Regions from separate parts of the Ruegeria sp. F12 genome, predicted to be linked through region 1. Evidence: riboswitches for the same ligand, from Rfam matches in the RefSeq annotation. Region 1 holds a riboswitch; the other holds the start of a gene.
What was found. A riboswitch is a leader RNA that binds a small molecule or an ion and turns the genes downstream of it on or off. The one in region 1 is predicted to bind cobalamin.
Positions count from the first base shown of each region.

Region 2: another riboswitch for cobalamin. It lies ahead of ACR0CA_RS02850 (DUF1636 family protein); the one in region 1 lies ahead of ACR0CA_RS17335 (energy-coupling factor ABC transporter permease).

Region 1 is NZ_JBQFOV010000014.1:112,893-120,808, reverse strand. It holds gene ACR0CA_RS17360 (DUF411 domain-containing protein) at 1-125, shown strand, start outside; gene ACR0CA_RS17355 (GDCCVxC domain-containing (seleno)protein) at 337-555, opposite strand; gene ACR0CA_RS17350 (hypothetical protein) at 560-883, opposite strand; gene ACR0CA_RS17345 (MerR family transcriptional regulator) at 1,029-1,448, shown strand; gene ACR0CA_RS17340 (transglutaminase-like cysteine peptidase) at 1,630-2,418, shown strand; gene ACR0CA_RS17335 (energy-coupling factor ABC transporter permease) at 2,523-3,206, opposite strand; cobalamin riboswitch at 3,283-3,495, opposite strand; gene ACR0CA_RS17330 (L,D-transpeptidase) at 3,711-4,373, shown strand; gene ACR0CA_RS17325 (hypothetical protein) at 4,415-4,687, opposite strand; gene ACR0CA_RS17320 (hypothetical protein) at 4,879-5,082, opposite strand; gene ACR0CA_RS17315 (heavy metal translocating P-type ATPase) at 5,110-7,209, shown strand; gene ACR0CA_RS17310 (hypothetical protein) at 7,261-7,425, opposite strand; gene ACR0CA_RS17305 (M23 family metallopeptidase) at 7,524-7,916, opposite strand, start outside.
Region 2 is NZ_JBQFOV010000002.1:27,458-35,373, forward strand. It holds gene ACR0CA_RS02835 (DNA cytosine methyltransferase) at 1-382, opposite strand, end outside; gene ACR0CA_RS02840 (very short patch repair endonuclease) at 518-928, shown strand; gene ACR0CA_RS02845 (NAD(P)-dependent oxidoreductase) at 1,130-2,086, opposite strand; cobalamin riboswitch at 2,233-2,440, shown strand; gene ACR0CA_RS02850 (DUF1636 family protein) at 2,526-2,900, shown strand; gene cobW (cobalamin biosynthesis protein CobW) at 2,902-3,957, shown strand; gene cobN (cobaltochelatase subunit CobN) at 3,961-7,254, shown strand; gene ACR0CA_RS02865 (cobalamin biosynthesis protein CobG) at 7,251-7,916, shown strand, end outside.

The DNA.
Region 1 (7,916 bases):
CGGTTCCGGGAATGCCTTTCGGCTCGCCAGGCATGGGGCCGGAAAGCGAACGCGAAGCTTTTGACGTCTTCCTGATCCGCAAGGATGGAACCACAGAGGTGTTCGCCAGATACCCGGCCGCATGAAGTTCCGATGGCGCTGGCAAGATCCTGAAAAACGCGGCGCTCGCTTCTTCTGCCCGGTTTACGTGACATTCTTCACGGCAAACCAGTTGATCCGTGACTTCACGCCTGCCTTGTCCTACCGGGCAAGTTCCAGCTTACGGTGAAAAAATACCCGCGTCCGCAAAGCCTGATGACCGGCTTTGCGGACAAAACCGACATCCCGGCCGCCGTATCAACCGCAGCATTTGTAGCCCGCCTGAATTGGCGGGCATGGAGCCGATCCGTAGGAACAGTAGACGCAGCAATCGCCGGGAAGTGGCTTCAGGACTTTTCCGCAAGATGTGCATTCGTAGAACCACTGGCACGCGTCTGTTGGCATCGTTTCAGGCCTTGAATGTCCACATTCCGGGCAGATGATCGTGCTGACAAGGTTCGGGCGCTTTTCACTCATGGCGTCACATCAAGGTTATCAGGAAATCATTTATTCGGATTTCGTTGAGCACGATAACCCAAGCGATGGCCGTCAACGCAAAACTGCCTGTCAGCCACCATTTGAGGCGGTCGAGCGAACCACGGCGATACGCGACGATGCCAGAGAGAAACAGCAGGGCCGTCGAACCGCCGAGCACGTAATAACTCGCGGCGGCGATCTTGCCGAATACGGCCAGCCAGCTCCCTCCCAAGCCAAGTAAAATCAAGGCCATCGGCAAGATGCAGCAGGTCGCAACGCCAAGTGCGGTAAACGATCCAATAAAACTCGCGCCAACAAACTTGCTCATGGTCAGCTTTCTCCGGCTTTGACGAACTCGAACGGAAGCCGGTTCGACTTCCTCGATTCTTGCTTCGCGCGGTTTGTGAAATTCGACATCATGACCGACAACATGCATCCTGTAGTAGCTACAGGTTCAAGGGAAAGGTCATCACATGATTGCGATTGGCGAAGCGGCGAGATTGATCGGTCTGTCGGTCGAGACGATCCGCTATTACGAACGGGAAGGCATAGTCGAGAAAGCCGGTCGAACCGCCTCGGGACGCCGCGCATACACGGAACGGGAAATCTCCGAGCTCAGATTCATCAAACGCTGCCGCGATCTTGGCTTTACCATTCAGGATGCATGCGCACTTCGCGAATTGTCCAAAGCGCCCGAGCAAGCTTGTCGTGACGTCGAATACGTTGCAACAAGACATCTCGACAACGTCAGGTCAAAAATCGCCGCCCTCCAACGGTTGGAGCAAGCACTGGCAGAACTTGTGCAGACCTGCACCGAGGGTGCGGCCTCATGCCCCCTGCTAACGGCGTTGCTCAACGAGCCTTTCGTCAAAGATGTCATTAGCGGCCACTAATTGCAGCGCCTGGAAAACCGAAACTGGCTATCTCAGCTTGCGGAGGAGCGGCTTCATTGTCCCGGTATTCCGTAACCCTCAGCGATGACGGCCGATCTCTGTTGTATTATTGTTGAATGAGAGAATTGCGATCAGCTTACCCTCTAATTCGCTCTGTTAGCTATGCCGGGCTGGTGATGGCGTGGATGCTCTGATGCTGTCAACTAAGGAAGAAATACCAAAGAATCTGCAAATTTTTGCCGCTTTACCCCTAGAGGCTAAGAAGCTGTTGCAATTCCCCAAGCACATGAAGGCTTGGAATAAAACACATTGGCCGGGGAAGTTTGGATACTTTAGAGGAACGAGCATGGAGAAGGCAGATATGACAAATCCCACTTTAGTTCAGGGAGTGTTATCGAAAAACCTGCTGGGTTATCTCCCAATGGTCTGTTTTATATGCAGCTTTTTTGTGTCTGCCGCTACATTGCAAGCCTCTGAGCTTCCCTCGATCGGTCTTGACAAAAAGATTGGAGCGCCATCCGGTGCCAAATCACTGTGCAAAGACTACTCGTGGGCGTGCGCGAGCGCTCGTAGCTCTGGTCTGTCCGTGGCAAAAGAAAATCAGATCGTTAAAACGATCAACACGCGCGTCAATCGGAGAATCCGAGCAGTTTCGGATCAAAGCCAATATGGGACAAAAGAATACTGGACACTGCCGACGCAAGGGTCAGGAGATTGCGAAGACTTCGCTTTGCAAAAGAAGTTTGAACTTGTGCAGAATGGTTTGGATCCTACGAAGCTACTAATTGCGACTGTCTTGGACACCAATCGCAATGGCCATGCTGTTCTAGTCTATCGCTCGAGTGAAGGCGATTTGGTTCTGGACAATGTTACCAACAGGATCAAAACGTGGAAGGAAACGAGGTATCTTTTCCTACGAATACAGGACCCGATTCACCCTGATCGTTGGGTACAGGTTTTTAGTGGCTAAAAACAATGTGGCGCGCCCTCGAGACGCGCCACAATAATCTTTGGAGCTGCGACTACCGGTTTTTTCGCGGCAACCCAATTTTAGGACACCGCTTCAAACTTTGGTCAAGCTTTCGCAGCGTTGTACAAACGCGGAGTCACCAGACCTGTACTGTTCAAACCGCGCATCGCCTTGGCTGCCGCAAGCACTGCCAGATCAGCAATCGGCTCAATGACGATTACCAGCATATAAGCACCGCCAAAGGATAGAACCGAAGCCATGGTTTCTGCGCCGAAACCCTGGCCGTAGAAGGCCCAGAACCCAACCCATGCGACTACTCCTCCCTGATACGTCGCACTCAGCGCAAGAGCTTGGCCATATTTGAGGTCAACATATGCTGTGCCGGGAGCGATGATGCGGCTGGCCAGTGCTTGTAGCGCAAATAGCGGCACCAGCAGAGTGGTCAGGTTGATGAAGTACTGCGGAAGATCGAACGGGGCAAAAAAAACACCCTGAATCAGGAGACCAGCTGCCAATCCAAAAGCCGCGGGTGCAGCACCGAGAAGCAGAAACAGCGTCGACCCCAGGATGAAGTGGACTTCAGAGACACCAACCGGGAAATGCGGCAGGACTTCGAAGAAAAGGAAAACCCCAACGGTGGCGAGCACCGAGCGCATAGCAAAAGATGCAGGTCCATTCGCACGCAATGTGGAAAACGTTTCTTTCGCTGCGTAAGTAGCCGCACCTGCGGCGGTAACATAGGAAAGCGCGATTTTGGCACCATTCACGATGCCCGGTTCGATATGCATGTTCTTTCTCCCTACCGCCTCACCCGGCGGCTTGTCAGGTTGAATCGACCGTAAGGCCGACAGGTTCAGTCTGGGCATAGCCCGGCGCTTTACGGCAGGTCTCCTGACTCGCGGGTGCTCGCTCCGCCAACCTTCCCGGTTCCATTACGAACCAGTGGTGTCTTGGCATCGCTCTCCGCTCACAGTTGCGGGGGCAGTTACGGAATTGGCGCCATTGAAAACACCGAACCGTATTCCCTTTTAATCCTTTTGGCTTCCGCCATCAGGAACCGAAAACAATTCACCGCTACAATGGCGGCTTCGTTTCTGTCAAATGTCTTTGCGACCTAGTCCGAAGTAGACTCGACCGATGCAGGATTCACGCAACCGGCGACATGGTCCATTAGGTAAACCAAGCGTTACCTGAAACCTCTTGAAGCTCTAGCTGCTAGAGGCTTTAAGACTCGAATTTGATCGCAAAAATGCGATGCAACCACATTACACTTGTGAACCAGGACGAGACTTATGCTGACACGGCGCCATTTCATTCAATCAACCACAGCGCTATTCTCGGCGTCTGCGGCCAGTCCATTGATCGCCAAAACATGGCCAACCTCGTCGCAAAAGACCTATTGGGACAGCCAGGTCACGCCATTTGACTACGATCCAGCGACCTCAAATCCATGGGGCGTTCATGACCGTTTTTTACCACGACGTGTCGTAGCAAATGATGGTTTGGTTCCCGGTGACATCCATGTCGATGCCGTCGCGCGCTATCTTTACCATATCGAGGAAGGCGGCACAGCAATGCGCTATGGCGTAGCGATCGCGCGTGGGAACCTTTACGAGCCCGGTACCTATGCTATCCGGCGCAAGGTCGAATGGCCACATTGGACGCCAACGGCTTCAATGATCGAGCTCAACCCCGAATACGCGGAATTCCGGGATGGCATGGAACCCGGGCCAAGTAATGCTCTCGGCTCTCGAGCCCTTTATCTATACGTTGGGGATCGAGATACTTATCTCAGAATCCACGGTACACCTCAGCCCAGAAGCATCGGTGGTCGCGCAAGTTCTGGATGTGTTAGAATGATCATGGCCCATATCAATGATCTCTACCCACATGTAAAAATCGGCTCGACCGCATACTTATACTCGGCCGAAGATAGCGTCACAGCCCGCTCATAAATTTTGGGCAGCGCAGGTGGATGTCGCTGCCCTCTTTTTTATCAGGCGTCACGCGCAGCGCAGATCGGGGCGCCATTCGTTGCGCGCAGTGGAACCAGCGTCGTCTCGACAGGTCCGCTGTGCTCATACCAAAAGCAGTTATCTTCTGGCATAAGGCGCGCTGTGGCCAGATCTTGCCCCGGTTCTGCCAGCGCAACAACTGAATCCGGCAGGTTACCTGGTTCGAATGCTTTGCTTTTGCCCCCTGTGAACTGGGCTGAGCAACCGGCAGTAATCGAGACTAACGTGATGGTAATTGCGATCCGTTTCTGCATTGACTTGTTCCAAAATTTATTACGTCTTCTGCGACTAAATTGCATCCACGCGACCGGCCCGCAAGAAGGAATGAAGCATCAATATCGCGGGCAACGAACCGGATTGAAAAAAATTGAAAAAGGTATTGAAGCTCTAGTTGCTGTAGGAACTATTTGCAAAGGACCGCAGAGATTCTTGAGGTCTAACTATGTCATCCGATACCCACAACCACGACCATGACCACGAAAATAGACAAGGTCACAACGCGTGCGGCAGTAGCGGGTGTGGTGACATCGCGCCCGCCGGTCCGATTCCCGAAGGTGGCAGAAGCTTTCAGGTCTCTGGCCTCGATTGCGCCGAAGAGGTTGCGATCCTGAACCGGGTTATCGGCCCGAAAGTTGGTGGTGAAGAGCATCTCGCTTTTGATGTCATCAACGGTCGAATGACGCTTCTTGAAAGTGCTGCCAAGCTTTCTGACGAAGATGTCATGCTGCTGGTTGCCAGCACCGGTATGACCGCCAATTCTTGGGATGACGGAAATGCCGCGCAGGATCAGGCGGCGCATATTGCACGTCAGCGGCGGTTCACCGCGCTCAGCGGAGGGTTTTGGGCAGCGGGTTTTGGCTGGCACATTTTCGAAACCGGCATGGGCGGTGCGCTTGGGCTGTTCTCGGGACATGGTGAGGTTCCGATGCCATTAGCCGAGGCAGCTTTGTTCGCAGTCGCGATCTTGTTTGGCGTCTGGCTGGTGGCCCCTAAGGCCTGGTATTCGGCGCGTCGACTTTCGCCGGATATGAACCTTCTGATGGTTGTTGCCGTCGCTGGTGCCATCGCTCTGGGCGAGTTTTTTGAAGCGGCAACTGTAGCATTTTTCTTTTCGCTTTCTCTTTATCTGGAAAGCTGGAGTGTCGGACGGGCTCGCAACGCAGTATCCGCGCTGCTTGATCTGGCCCCCCCGACGGTTCGGCTGGTTCGTGCTGACGGTTCCGAGGCAACGGTCCCGGCGGCGGATGTCTTTGTCGGTGACAGCTTCATCGTTCGGGGTGGGGATCGCATTCCACTTGACGGCGAAGTCATCGAAGGGGCCGGTGCCGTTGACCAGGCTCCAATCACAGGTGAAAGCGCGCTGGTTCCCAAAGAGCTGGGTGATGAGGTCTATGCCGGCACAATCAATGGTGAAGGCACCCTCAAAATTCGTGCGACGAAAACAGCGTCCGATACCGTGCTTGCCAAGATCATCCGGATGGTCGGTGATGCTCATGCTCGCCGTGCGCCGGTTGAGCAGTGGGTTACAAAATTTGCGCGGATCTATACGCCCATCGTTATGGTCGTTGCAGTGGCCATCGCCCTGATCCCACCGCTTGCATTTGGCGCATCGTGGGGCTTCTGGTTTTACAATGCACTTGTTCTTCTGGTTATCGCCTGCCCCTGTGCGCTCGTCATTTCCACACCGGTTTCCATCGTTGCGGCTTTGACCGCTTCGGCCCGGGCTGGGGTTCTGATTAAGGGCGGCGCATATATCGAGGCCCCCGGGCGTACCACCGCACTGGCCATGGACAAGACCGGCACGATCACCATGGGAGAGCCTGAAGTTGCCAATGTGTATCCGCTGGGCGACGCATCCGAGCAGGAGCTGTTGGCGAGCGGTGCCAGCCTCGAGGTTCGGTCTTCACACCCGCTGGCCCGCGCCATTTTGACCAAGGCAGAACAGACCGACATTTCGATATCTGCGGCTGAAGACATCCGAACCGTTCCCGGTCGGGGTCTTGAAGGCCGCACCGAGCGCGGAGATATCTGGCTTGGCTCTGACCGCTTCGCTGTAGAGAAAGGCTTTGGCGCGTCCATCCCTGCCGAATTGCGCAACCAAATCGAGAGCGCGGGAAGCACACTTGTGGTTGTCGGGGATGAGAACGGAGTCACCGGTTTGCTTGAGCTGCGGGACCGCATTCGCCCCGAAGCCCGAAGCATCGTTGCCCGGCTTCACGCGCAGGGCGTGAAGTCAATCATCATGCTGACTGGTGACAACGAACAAACCGCGAGAGCGGTAGCAGCCGAAGTCGGTATCGACGAAGTCCGGGCCCAACTTCTGCCGGAGGACAAAGTCGCTGCGATTGAGGAACTGGCAGAACAGCACGAGATGGTTGCGATGATCGGCGATGGCGTCAACGACGCGCCTGCGATGGCTCGGGCACATTATGCAGTTGCGATGGGTGCAGTTGGGTCCGATGCTGCGATTGAGACCGCAGACATTGCTCTGATGACCGACGACATCGGTAAAGTACCCTGGCTGATCGACCATTCACGTCGAACCATGTCGATCATCCGTCAGAACATCGGCTTCTCACTTGCGACCAAAGCATTGTTTGTCACTCTCACGGGTTTTGGTTTGGCATCCATGTGGGGTGCAATCGCTGCTGATGTCGGAGTGTCCTTGCTGGTCGTGGCCAATGCCTTACGGCTTCTGAAAGCTCCGGAAGATCATACCGCCCAGACTAAGGCAAATACCCTTGGCTCGCAGGGAATAGGCGCTGCGACCACATAAGAGCGAAAGCCGGACTCCAGGTGTCCGGCTTTCGCCTTGCTTACTGGCGCGTTACATCAGGCGCACAACTGCGATTGAAAGAAATAACGCCACCAGGCCAAAAGCGATGCCATATCCTGTAGCGTATTGAAGAATATCAAGGCTGTTGCCATTCCGGCGCTTTGCCAGGACCCCACCCCAAACCGCGCCAACCAAGGCCCCCGCGATTGCAATCATCTTACATCCTCTGATTTGGTTCTTCTGCAGTGCAGTCCGCTTCAGGCGCGCATACCCGCAAACTGATAGCCGCGCACTTGAAGCCGTTTAGGAAACTCTCACGAACTAGATTCGCTTTTTTTGGCGACGGGATTGCCCAGCTGTTTCTCAAGCTGTGCTCGAGCATTTCTTAAGCGTTTTCGCGCTGCTTCGCTTTCAACCTCGTTGTTCGCAGCGGCAGCAAGTCGGTTGTCAGAAAGCGGGTCCGTTGGGCGCCCGTCAACCAATACTTCATAATGAAGATTGGGGCCGGTCGCGGTGCCGCTCGACCCGACACGGCCAACCATCTCGCCAGCCTCCACGCGCTGACCTTTGGCCAGACCATCGGCGGTTGCGCTAAGATGCGTATATCGCGTGACCGTGTCCGATCCATGAGCGATTTCCACCACACGCCCATACCCCCCGCGCCAACCTACATAAGACACGCGACCCGGGGCCGTCGCATGTACCGG
Region 2 (7,916 bases), on a different contig from region 1:
GTCCACCTTCTGCAGAAAGCATGCCAGGAACATTTTCCATCACGAAGTATTTGGGCCTTAAAATATTAACAAATCTCCGAAATTCGAAAACGAGCTTGCTGCGTTCATCGTCAGGATCACGTAGGCCTATCAAACTGAATCCTTGGCACGGAGGGCCGCCAGCAACCACATCAATTCCATTTGGGGCCAGTGCCTCAATTTCGAGATCTGTAAACTCTGCAACGCTTCTTTCAATAAACTCAACTTCTGGAAAATTGCGCGGAAATACTTCTGCACAACTTGCCTCAATGTCGACCGCATGACTAGTATGGATACCAGCCGCTCTGAAGCCCAACGTCAGGCCCCCTACACCAGCAAACAAATCTATTGACGATGGCTTCATAAACTACCACTCCTGCTCGTCTTGCCATCATATGGTATTCGAACAAAGGAGCAACCGATATGTTGCGTCGGAAATGCTAAAACCTATTGCCCTCCTCACAACCCTTTGAGTTCATTGAACACTGCGACCACCTTCATGGCGACAGACCCAATCAGACGAAAAATAATGCGCAGCGTGGGTAGTGTGAACACTGGTCCTGAGATTCGGGTTAGAAAATGGCTGCACCGCCATGGATTTAGATTCCGTATCCATGTCAAATCATTGCCAGGAAAGCCTGATATAGTCCTACCAAAATACAAGTCAGTTGTGTTTGTGCATGGTTGCTTCTGGCACAGACACTCTGGCTGCCGCAAAGCTAGCACTCCCAAGACAAGAGCGGACTTCTGGCAAGAAAAGTTTGAACGCAACCTCGCTAGAGACACTAAGAACCTACAAGAAATTAGAGAACTTGGATGGGCTCCAATCGTCGTATGGGAATGTGAGACGAAATCTGATGAAACGATTGCTGCAGCTTTGATTGATTTGCTAGATAGGCGATCTGAATAAGCTGAGGACGCAAAATACGCGCCAATAATGAATATTGTACACATCTCCATACACAACAAAGATTTCTGTGGCTTAACAAGCTTAATTATAATGGTTTTTTACTGTGCATATCTCTTGCAAATCCGTGTACACCGGTTCGATTCCGGTACTCGCCTCCACTCTCTCTACAAAACAGACTATTCCACTGACGCGCGGCTTGCGTCATTCGGCCCCACGCCCCTGAGGGATGACCTCGTATCCGGGCTCTTCCGGTTCGTCGTCCTCCATCTCGGGCGGAAAACCGGAGGCTGTGATATCTAGACCGGTTGCGTCCTCCAGACGTCGGATGATGTTGGGAGACATTTCACGTTCACCATAGCGGGCAATTCCGTCCTCGAAAATCTGGATCATGACCGGGTTGATCTCCAGCGGTACACCGGCGCGGTCAGCGACGTCCTGAAACAGCCCGATATCCTTTTTCACAAGGTCCATCGTAAAGGAAATGTCGCGTGATCCGTTCAGGATCACCTGGCTTTCGGTCTCATGCACAAAGGAAGTACCTGATGAAATCTTGATCGCCTCATAAGTCGTGTTCAAGTCCATCCCGGCGGCCTTGGCGGTCACGAGCGCTTCGGCGCAGGTAATCAGGTTTGCCGTCGCCAGGTAGTTGGTCAGCACCTTAAGCACCGAGGCCGAGCCCAACTCGCCCGTGTGCAGCACGCGGCGGCCCATCGTGGTCAGAAAGGGTAGGATACGTTCGAACGTCGCGCGGTCGCAGCCCGCGAAGATCGAGATATTGCCCGTCGCCGCCCTATGGCACCCGCCCGAGACGGGGCAGTCGACTGCCGCCCCTCCGCGTTCGATGACCTGCGCACCCAGCCGCTTGACCTCGGCCTCGTCGGTGGTGGACATCTCCATCCAGATCTTGCCGGGGCCGACCTCGGGCAGCATCTCCTGCATCACGGCGTCCGAGGCAGCAGGCGATGGCAGACAGGTGATCACCGCGTCGCAATCGCGCATCAGCTGGGCCGGGCTTTTGGCGGCCTTGGCCCCCTGCGCCACGAAGCCCGCGACCAGATCAGGGTTCAGATCGTGCACCGTCAGGTCGATCCCGTTGCGCAGCAAAGACCCGGACAGTTTGCCGCCCACATTGCCCAGTCCGATAAAGCCCACTCTCATGCGACACGTCTCCCTGTTTGCGCCGTTTCGGTCATGGCAGCACGGGGTTGCGGGCTTCGTCATGCCGCCCAGCGACGCTTACAGGTCGCTTTTCCACCGTTGCTTCACAGATGCTTGCGACTCGCTTGACAAGCCCCTGCCCGGTGCCGCATGTCCGATCCGTTGGTGTCCTCTGCACGAGGATGAAAAGGGAATGCGTCAACGGATCATCCGCCAAACGCAGCCGCCCCCGCGACCGTGACCGGAGAGGGTGCCCAAGCCACTGGCCAAACAGGCCGGGAAGGCGGGACATCCGACAGGGCAATTGCCCTGACATCCGCAAGCCGGGAGACCTGCCAGCACCCGCGATTGAAACCGGACGGGGTGTTCCGGTGTCGGGTCAAATGCGACCCGCTTGAAACCCCGTCCCCCACGATGAGGATTTGGGGGGATGAGAGACATGACCGAGACCGCTCCGGTCGAGCTGCTGGTTTGCACCACCTGCCGCCGCGGCCTACCTGTTGAAGATGACGCAGACCGCCCCGGCACGTTGTTGCACAAGGCGCTGGAACAGGCCGATCTGCCCGAAGGCGTAACGCTGAGAGCCGTCGAGTGCCTGTCGAATTGCGATCAGGGCTGTTCCATCGTTCTGCGCGGCGGACCCGAGCGCTGGACCTTTGTTTATGAGAACCTGAACGAGGTCGATCATGTCGACGTGATCGTCGACGGCGCGACCAAGTATCTGGCCACCGAAGACGGCTTGGTCAAATGGCGCGAGCGCCCCGAACATTTCCGCAAAAACTGCGCCTCGCGCATTCCCCCGATTGGAGCCTGACATGTCCACCCTCGAAAAACTCCCCGTTACTGTGATCACCGGCTTTCTGGGCTCGGGTAAAACCACGCTGGTGCGGCACCTGATGCAGAACCCGCAGGGCAAGCGTCTGGCCGTTGTGGTTAATGAATTCGGCGATGTCGGCGTGGATGGCGATATCCTGAAGTCCTGCGCCATTCCCGATTGCCCGGCGGAAAACATCATGGAACTGGCCAATGGCTGCATTTGCTGCACCGTGGCCGATGATTTCATCCCCACGATCGAGGCGCTGATGGCGCTGGAGCCGCGCCCCGAGCATATCCTGATCGAAACCTCGGGCCTTGCGCTGCCGAAACCGCTTCTGAAAGCGTTCGACTGGCCCGATATCCGATCCAAGATCACCGTTGACGGCGTGATCGCGCTGGCCGACGCCGAGGCCGTTGCCGCCGGTCGCTTTGCCCCGAATGTCGCGGCGGTGGATGCCCAGCGTCTGGCCGACGACTCCATCGACCACGAAACGCCTCTGTCCGAGGTGTTCGAGGATCAGATCTCCTGCGCCGATATCATCCTGCTGACCAAGCCTGATCTGGCCGGCCCCGAAGGTGTCGTCAAAGCCAAAGAGATCATCGCCGCCGAGGCCCCGCGTCCTCTGCCCGTGGTCGAAGTGGCCGAAGGTGTGGTGGACGTGCGCGTCGTGTTGGGTCTTGAGGCCGCCGCCGAGGATGACATGGATGCGCGGCCTTCGCATCATGACGGTCATCACGATCACGAGCATGATGATTTCGAAAGCATCATCGTCGAATTGCCGGATCAAACCGACCCGCTGGATCTGGTTGCAAAGATCGAACGCCTGGCGACCGAGCTGAACATCCTGCGCGTCAAAGGCTATGCCGCTGTTCAGGGCAAGCCAATGCGCCTGCTGGTTCAAGCCGTCGGCGCGCGTGTGCGTCACCAGTATGACCGTCCGTGGGAGCCCGGCGAAGAGCGCCGCTCGCGTCTGGTGGTGATCGCCGAGCATGACGATATCAAAGAGGCTGAAATCCGCGACATCCTCGCGGGCGTCACCGAGGCTGCCGAGTAAACCATGCACGTCGTCTTCCGCGAAAGCCACGGGTTAGAGGAATCCGAAACCCCAACCGATCTGGGCCAGAGCCCGGCGGATTTGGTGGTACTGTCGTTCTCGGACAGCGACCTTGGTGCTTTCGCGGCAGGCTGGCACCGCGGTGGCGGGCCTGACGGTCGGATGCCGACCCTGCGACTGGCCAATCTGACGGCGCTGAAACACCCTCTGTCCGTTGACACCTATGTGGAACAGACGTTGGAGGGCGCTAAAGGCATCCTGATCCGTCTGATCGGCGGAGTGCCCTATTGGTCCTACGGACTGCAGCAGGTTCTATCGCTTGCGCAGACCAAAGGGATTGCTGTGGCCGTGCTGCCCGCCGACGGGCGCGAGGATACGCGACTGGATGAGTATTCCACCCTGCCCGTCTCCACCCTGCGCCGCTTAGCGCACCTGTGTGACACCGGCGGCGTGGTTGCAGCACAAGCCGCTTTGGCACAGATGGCACTGGCAGCGGGGCTCTATGCGGGTCCGGTGATGGGGGCTAAATCCCTGCCCGACTGCGGCGCATGGTGCCCCGATCGCGGAGTGATTCCGGCGGAACAGGCGTTTTCCGGTGACTCAAAACGCGTCGTGGTCAGTTTCTACCGCGCTTACCTGACCTCGGCCGACACAGCCCCCGTGGCCGCCCTGATCCGTAGCCTGCGCGCGCGCGGCTTTCAGGCCGTGGGCCTGTTCGCCCCTTCCCTGAAAGTGCCATCCGCCGCCGACTGGCTGCGCGACACCATCGTATCGCTGGCCCCGTCCGCGATCATCAACGCCACGTCCTTCTCGGGCAAAAGCGCGTCGGGTACCTCGCCTTTGGACGCTGCAAATGTGCCCGTCTTCCAGGTCGCACTGGCCACTTCGCGCCGCAAGGCGTGGGCCGAGGCGGAACGCGGCCTCTCCCCCGCCGACCTCGCCATGCATGTGGTGCTGCCCGAGGTGGACGGGCGGATTTCAGCGGGCATCGCCTCGTTCAAGGAGCCGGGCAAACGCGACCCGCATCTGGAATATTCCCGCTTTGCCCACCGGGCCGAGGAGGAACGGATCGAGGCCATCCTCGACCGTGTCACCGGCTGGCTGAACCTTCAGGACAAACCCAAAGCCGATCAAGTGCCCGCGCTGGTGCTGTCCACTTATCCGGGCAAGGACTGGCAGATGGCCCATGCGGTGGGCCTCGACGCGCTGGCCTCGGCCGAGGCAATGCTGTCCGACCTACAGGCCGAGGACTATGACACCGCCTCTGCCGAACCGATTTCTGAAACTCTGTTGGACGCGCGGATCGCATGGCCCCTTACCGATTACCAAGCCGCGCTGGCCGACCTGCCCGAACAGCTACGCACCGACCTGCAAACCATCTGGGGTGCGCCCGAGAGTGATCCCGCTTTCGCGGATGGTGCCTTCCACTTCACCGCGCTGCGCCGGGGCAAAGCTCTGGTCGCGCTGCAACCTGAACGCGGCACGCCCGAGCTGCGCGATGACGATTATCACGACCTGTCGCGCACCCCGCGCCACAGCTATGTCGCCTTCTACCTGTGGCTGCGCAAAAGCCTGCGCACCGACGCGCTGATCCATATCGGTGCCCATGGCACGTTGGAATGGCTGCCCGGCAAATCCGTCGCGCTCTCAGCCGATTGCTGGCCCGAAGCGCTTATCCGCGATCTGCCGGTGATCTACCCTTTCATCGTCAATGACCCCGGCGAGGCCGCGCAAGCCAAGCGTCGGATCGGAGCCGTCACGCTGGGCCACATCCCGCCCGCTTTGAGAGAAAGCGGTACACCGGATCGGATGGTACGGCTGGAGTCCCTGCTGGACGAATTCTCGAACGCCGATGGTCTGGACCCCAAGCGCCGCGACCGTTTGCAAGAGGATATCCGGAATGAGGCTCAGGCCATCGGGCTGGAAAGCGATCTGGGTCTGGATCAGGCCACCTGCACCGCCGAGGCGATCACCCGCATCGACCGCTTTGTCTGTGACATCAAGGAAAGCCAGTTCGGCGACGGGCTGCACATCTTTGGCCGGGTGCCAGAAGTGACCGGCAATTTCGACCCCGCGCCTTCCGCCCAGTCTGAACGCAACGCCCTAATCGACGCACTAGCCGGAAAGCGGATCGAGGCCGGGCCATCCGGTTCGCCCTATCGTGGCCGCTCGGACGTACTGCCTACCGGGCGGAACCTTTATACCACCGACCCGCGATCCGTGCCCACGCGCGCGGCCTATAGCCAAGGCGTGAAACTGGCCGAAGAACTGGTGCGGCGTCACCTGCAAGAGGAAGGCGACTATCCCAAAGGGCTGATCGTTGACCTCTGGGGCTCGGCCACTATGCGCACGGCGGGTGAGGAATTCGCCATGGCGCTGCACCTGCTGGGCGTCAAACCCGTCTGGGACAAGGGGTCAGAGCGGGTCTCAGGCATCGAGGTTCTGCCCATCACCGACCTCAGCCGCCCGCGTCTGGATGTGACGCTGCGGGTCTCGGGCCTGTTCCGCGACGTTTTTCCGACGCTATCGGCGCTATACGGTCAGGCGATCCGGGCCTTGTCGGCGCGCGATGAGGCGGCCGACTGGAACCCCTATGCCGGTCAGGAACCCGCCGCCCGCGTCTATGGCCCAGCCCCCGGCAGCTATGGCGTGAACATGACACAATTGTCCGAAATTTACACCGACGAGGCGCGCGTGCAGGCGGGTGCGGCATGGCTGGACGCCAGCTCTTATGCCTTGGAAGGCGAGCATGTCGCGCAGGACAAGGACGGCATCACCCAGCGCGTCGCCAACGCCGACAGTTTCGTCCACCTGCAGGATTTGACCGAGACCGACCTGCTACTGGCCAATGATTACGCCACGCATGAAGCCGGATTTGCCGCCGCCAAAAAAATCACAGGCGGCTCGGCGCAGCTGTATCATCTGGACAACACCAACCCCGACACCCCGCGCGCGCGGACCCTGCCCGAGGAAATCAGCCGCGTGGTCCACGCCCGCGCTGCCAACCCCGGCTGGATCGCCGGGATGCAACGCCACGGGTTCCGGGGCGCGGCCGAGATCGCCGCAACGCTGGATCACATGGCCTCGTTCGCGCATTTGTCGGGCACCGTCGCACCGCATCTGTTCGACCTCTACCACGATGCCACGCTGGGCGACGCCGAGGTCGACGCCTTTCTGGCCGAGGCCAACCCCAAGGCGCATCAGGCCATGCAGGACCGGTTCCGCGCCTTGCTTGAGGCGGGGTTGTGGAACACGCGCCGCAACTCGATTCGCGCCGATCTGGAGGGGCTGCGATGAGTGCGCCCATCGTTCAGGGCTGGTGCCCCGGTGCGCACCGCCCGATGATGTCGGGCGACGGGCTGGTGGTGCGGGTGCGGCCGAGGCTGGCCCGTCTGACAGCTGAGCAGGCCATGGGTCTGTGCGATCTGGCCGAGCGTTTTGGCAATGGCACCATCGACCTGACCAACCGCGCCAATCTTCAATTGCGGGGCGTGGCTGAGGGCGATCATCAGCCCATGTTGGCCGAACTGGCCGCGCTGAACCTGCTGGATGCAGAGCCGGGGATCGAGGTGCGCCGCAACATTCTGGTCTCACCTCTGTACCAAGCCGGAGACCTGACCGCTCGGCTATCGCAAGAGCTTATTGACCGGCTGGCCGAACTACCCGCCCTGCCCGCCAAGTTCGGCTTTGCCATCGACACCGGACCTGAGCGCCTGCTGGCGGGGGATTCAGCCGACATCCGGCTGGAAATAAGCCCTGAGGGTTTGATCTTGCGTGCCAATGGGGCAAACACCGGACGTTTGGTCCAGGAATCGGAAGCCATCGACCTGCTGATCGCCTTGGCCGCATGGTTCTCCCAAAACTACACGCCTGAGAGCAGGCGCATGGCCCGCGTGGTCGCGGACTTGCCGCCGGAGTGGCAGGGCGCAGTTCCGGGATCTGTTGGCGCGCCGCTGCAA